2 regions of the Streptomyces sp. NPDC029674 genome follow, and region 1 is predicted to be linked to the other one. Evidence: predicted binding sites of a transcription regulator. Region 1 holds the regulator's gene; the other holds the start of a gene.
The links. The regulator HspR, encoded in region 1, represses chaperone genes until heat shock. The targets are predictions, from matches to a motif close to TTGAGNNNNNNNNNCTCAA.
Positions count from the first base shown of each region.

Region 2: a site for HspR is predicted at 1,296-1,314, ahead of dnaK (molecular chaperone DnaK). Genes of this name have one in related genera too.

Region 1 is NZ_JBJDPY010000002.1:311,169-313,564, reverse strand. It holds gene dnaJ (molecular chaperone DnaJ) at 1-827, shown strand, start outside; gene ACI2L3_RS05355 (heat shock protein transcriptional repressor HspR) at 832-1,287, shown strand; gene ACI2L3_RS05350 (hypothetical protein) at 1,409-1,924, shown strand; gene ACI2L3_RS05345 (LuxR C-terminal-related transcriptional regulator) at 2,155-2,396, opposite strand, start outside.
Region 2 is NZ_JBJDPY010000008.1:148,846-151,241, forward strand. It holds gene ACI2L3_RS20735 (SAM-dependent methyltransferase) at 1-685, shown strand, start outside; gene ACI2L3_RS20740 (OsmC family protein) at 809-1,234, shown strand; gene dnaK (molecular chaperone DnaK) at 1,384-2,396, shown strand, end outside.

The DNA.
Region 1 (2,396 bases):
ACGTCTTCGGGGGCCTGTTCAACCGCGGCGGCGCGGGTGCCGGAGCCGGTACGCGTACGCAGCCGAGGCGCGGCCAGGACGTCGAGTCCGAGGTCACGCTGAGCTTCACGGAGGCGGTGGACGGTGCGACCGTGCCGCTCCGGATGTCCTCCCAGGCACCCTGCAAGGCGTGCTCCGGCACCGGCGACAAGAACGGCACACCGCGCGTGTGCCCGACCTGTGTCGGCACGGGCCAGGTCTCGCGGGGCGGCGGCGGAGGGTTCTCCCTCACCGACCCGTGCATGGACTGCAAGGGCCGCGGGCTGATCGCCCAGGACCCCTGTGAGGTCTGCGGCGGCAGCGGCCGCGCCAAGTCGTCGCGCACCATGCAGGTGCGGATCCCGGCCGGTGTCTCGGACGGGCAGCGCATCCGCCTGCGCGGCAAGGGCGCGCCCGGCGAGCGGGGCGGTCCGGCGGGCGACCTCTACGTGGTCGTGCACGTCGACACCCACCCGGTCTTCGGCCGCAAGGGCGACAACCTGACGGTCACGGTTCCGGTGACGTACCCCGAGGCGACGCTGGGCGGCGAGGTGAAGGTGCCCACCCTGGGCGGCCCGCCCGTCACCCTGAAGCTCCCCGCCGGCACGCCCAACGGCCGTACGATGCGGGCCCGCGGCAAGGGCGCGGTCCGCAAGGACGGCACCCGGGGCGACCTCCTGGTGACGGTGGAGGTGTCGGTTCCGACATCTCTCTCCGACTCCGCGAAGGAAGCCCTGGAGTCCTACCGCAAGGCGACTGCGGGCGACGACCCGCGGGCAGAACTGTTCCAGGCCGCGAAGGGAGCGTGACCCCATGGATAGGGTCGGCCGTCGTCGTAATCCGTACCAACTCACCGACGAGACACCCGTGTACGTCATCTCGGTGGCCGCCCAGCTGAGCGGTCTGCATCCGCAGACGCTGCGGCAGTACGACCGTCTCGGGCTGGTCTCCCCGGACCGCACGGCGGGCCGCGGCCGACGCTATTCCGCCCGCGACATCGAACTGCTCCGCACGGTGCAGCAGTTGTCGCAGGAAGAGGGCATCAACCTCGCCGGCATCAAGCGCATCATCGAGCTGGAGAACCAGGTGGCGGCCCTCCAGTCCCGTGTCGCGGAGCTCTCCGCGGCGGTGGACGGAGCCGCCGCGGCGATGCAGCAGCGGGAGGCGGCGGTGCACGCCTCGTACCGCCGCGATCTCGTCCCCTACCAGGACGTGCAGCAGGCGAGTGCGCTGGTGGTGTGGCGGCCGAAGCGGTCGACCGAACAGTAGTTTCCATGGCCCGGTCACTGATCACGGGCTGAGTACTCTGAAGCGGGGCCGGGAGGTGATGACCTCCCGGCCCCGCTTCAATGCGTACGTAAGGGTCTGGGTACGGGGAGTTGAACTGACCATGGCCATGGTGGGCCTGTTCTGGATCGCCGAGGGCGATGTGTACGTGGGGGCGAAGCCGGCAGGCCTCGCCCCCGGGGTGCGGCTGACGCCGGAGGGCGTACTGGCCCTCGGCGACAAGCAGTCCGGAGTGTGGCCGTGGGAGGACATACACGCGCTGACCGTCGACAACGTTCCGGTGAAGACCCTGAAGCGGCAGGTGGGCGCGGTGGTCGACCTGGCCCTGACGGTGGGCCTCGGCGGCAGCGACGAGGCCCCGACGGTGACGGTACGTCTCACTGACGCCGAGGGCGAGGACACGGAACTGACGGCGTACACGGCGGCGGCGGTCGGCTACTCCCAAACGGAGTACGACCTCTCCCGCGAACTCCTGTCCCGCCTCACGGAGGGCGCGGGCTCCCTCCTCACCACCCTGACCGCGATGTCCGACTGGGGCCGCCGCCATGAGGGCGGGTCGCCGCGGGCGGGGGTGCGGGAGGCGCTGCTGCGGGAGTGGGTGAAGGAGGCGGGCGGCTGACCCGGTCCGGCCGTACGACGGCGAACGCCCCGGATGGCTACGGGGGGCAGCCGACCCGGGGCGTTCAGGGGAAGCGGGAGAGGCTCACCGGCCGGCTGGCTGGGGCTGCCTCCTCCGCTGCCGTCCACTGTGCAGGCCGGACGCAGGGTCCGGTAGCGCCATCTTGTTGCGCCGCAGCGAGCTGAGGCCCGCGCGAACCGCGACAATCCGTACGCTTACACGCTTACGCTTCACTCGGCGCGCCGCAGAATCCCGGACTGCCCGATCAGGAAACCGAGTTGGGCCCGGCTGCTGCTGCCGAGGGTCGCGGCGAGTTTGGCGATGTGGACGCGGGCGGTGCGGATGTTCATGCCGAGCCGGTCGGCGATCTCGGCGTCGGTGAGGCCTTCGACGAGGAGCCCGGCGATGGCGCGCTGCCGTGGGGTGATGCCGCCCTCGGCGGGCTGCGGCGCGGCCTGCGGCCACATGGGCG
Region 2 (2,396 bases), on a different contig from region 1:
GTGCAGGCACTGGCCCGCGCTGCCCGTGCACATGCTGGAGAACCGGCGGTTCATGCACCGTGCCGGGCGGTTCCTCGCGCAGGATCACGGTGTCCGGCAGTTCCTCGACATCGGCACCGGCCTGCCCACCGCCCCGAACCTGCACGAGGTCGTGCAGGGCGTGGCGCCGGAGTCCCGGGTGGTCTACGTCGACAACGACCCGATCGTCCTGGCCCACGCCCGCGCCCTCCTGCAGAGCTCGCCGGAGGGAGCGACCGCCTACGTCGACGCCGACATGCACGACCCGGACGCCATCCTGGACAGCCCCGAGTTCCGCGCCCTGGTGGACCTCGACGAGCCGGTCGGCCTGATGATCATCGGCATCCTGCACTTCATCCTGCCGCCGGACGACCGGCACCTGGTGCGCCGCCTGCTGGAACCCCTGCCGTCCGGCAGCTACTTGGCTATGACGATCGGCACCGCCGACTTCGCGCCGGAGGAGGTCGGCCGGGTGGCCGAGGAGTACGAGCAGCAGGGCATGCCCATGGTGCTGCGCGACCTTGCGACCGCCACCGCCTTGTTCGACGGTCTGGAACTCCTGGACCCGGGCGTCACCCAGGTGCACAAGTGGCGCCCCGGCCCGCTGCAGGACGGCATCGACGACGGGGCGATCGCGATGTACGGGGCGGTGGCGCGGAAGCCGTGATCCGGCCGCCCGGGCCGACGCACACCGCACGAGGGGACCACGCGCCCCCTTTTCACCCGGAGTGTGATCGGATGGCGGCAACGGAAGATCCGATCACGGATCCGCACTGAAGGGAACTGCATCGTGGCTACCACCCGTTCCGCGCACACCGTCTGGGAAGGCACTCTGACGGAGGGCGCGGGCACCGTCACCTTCGACTCCTCCGGCATCGGGGAGCAGGCGGTGTCCTGGCCGTCGCGCGCCGAGGAGGCGAACGGCAAGACCAGCCCGGAGGAGCTGATCGCCGCCGCGCACTCCAGCTGCTTCTCCATGGCGCTTTCGCACGGCCTCACCGGTGCGGGCACCCCGCCCACCCGGCTGACCACGTCCGCCGACGTGACCTTCCAGCCCGGCACCGGCATCACCGGCATCCACCTCACCGTCGAGGGCGCCGTGCCCGGTCTCGACGAGGCCGCCTTCGTCTCGGCCGCCGAGGACGCCAAGGCCAACTGCCCGGTGAGTCAGGCGCTCACGGGCACGACCATCACGCTTTCGGCCAAGCTGGCCTGACACGGCGCCTGTTGACGATGCCGCCGCCCCTGTCGGGGTGGCGGCATTGTCACGTGCGGCATTGACTTCGGCCCGCTCAAGTTTTGTGATGGGAGACGGAGTAGACCGGGAAACGGGGGACGTGAGCTCGCGGCGGAAGGGACTGGACCATGGCACGTGCGGTCGGGATCGACCTCGGGACGACGAACTCAGTGGTGGCCGTACTGGAGGGCGGTGAGCCCACCGTCGTCGCCAACGCGGAGGGCGCGCGCACCACGCCCTCCGTCGTCGCCTTCGCGAAGAACGGCGACGTCCTGGTGGGCGAGGTCGCCAAGCGGCAGGCGGTCACCAACGTGGAGCGCACCGCGCGCTCCGTGAAGCGGCATATGGGCGACGGGAGTTGGCGCTTTCCGGAGGATGGCTCCGTGGACGGCACCCGCTACACCGCGCAGGAGCTGTCCGCGCGCGTCCTGCAGAAGCTGAAGCGCGACGCCGAGTCGTATCTCGGCGAGGACGTCACCGACGCGGTGGTCACCGTGCCCGCGTACTTCGACGACACCCAGCGCCAGGCCACCAAGGAGGCCGGTGAGATCGCGGGGCTCAACGTCCTGCGGATCATCAACGAACCGACCGCGGCGGCCCTCGCGTACGGCCTCGACAAGGGCGACGACCAGACCGTCCTCGTCTTCGACCTCGGCGGCGGCACCTTCGACGTCTCCCTCCTGGAGATGGGCGAGGGCGTCATCGAGGTGAAGGCCACCAACGGCGACACGCAGCTCGGCGGCGACGACTGGGACCAGCGGATCGTCGAATACCTGGTGCGGCAGTTCAAGAACGGGCACGGCGTGGACCTTGGCAAGGACAAGATGGCGCTCCAGCGCCTGCGCGAGGGCGCCGAGAAGGCCAAGATCGAGCTGTCCTCGTCGAGCGAGACGGACATCAACCTGCCCTACATCACCGCCTCGGCGGACGGGCCGCTGCACCTCGCAGAGAAGCTGACGCGCGCCCAGTTCCAGGAGCTCACCGCCGACCTGCTGGACCGCTGCAAGGAGCCGTTCCACCAGGCCGTGAAGGACGCGGGCGTCAAGCTCTCCGCCGTGGACCACGTGATCCTGGTGGGCGGCTCCACCCGGATGCCCGCGGTGACGGAGCTGGTCAGGGAGCTCACCGGCAAGGACCCGCA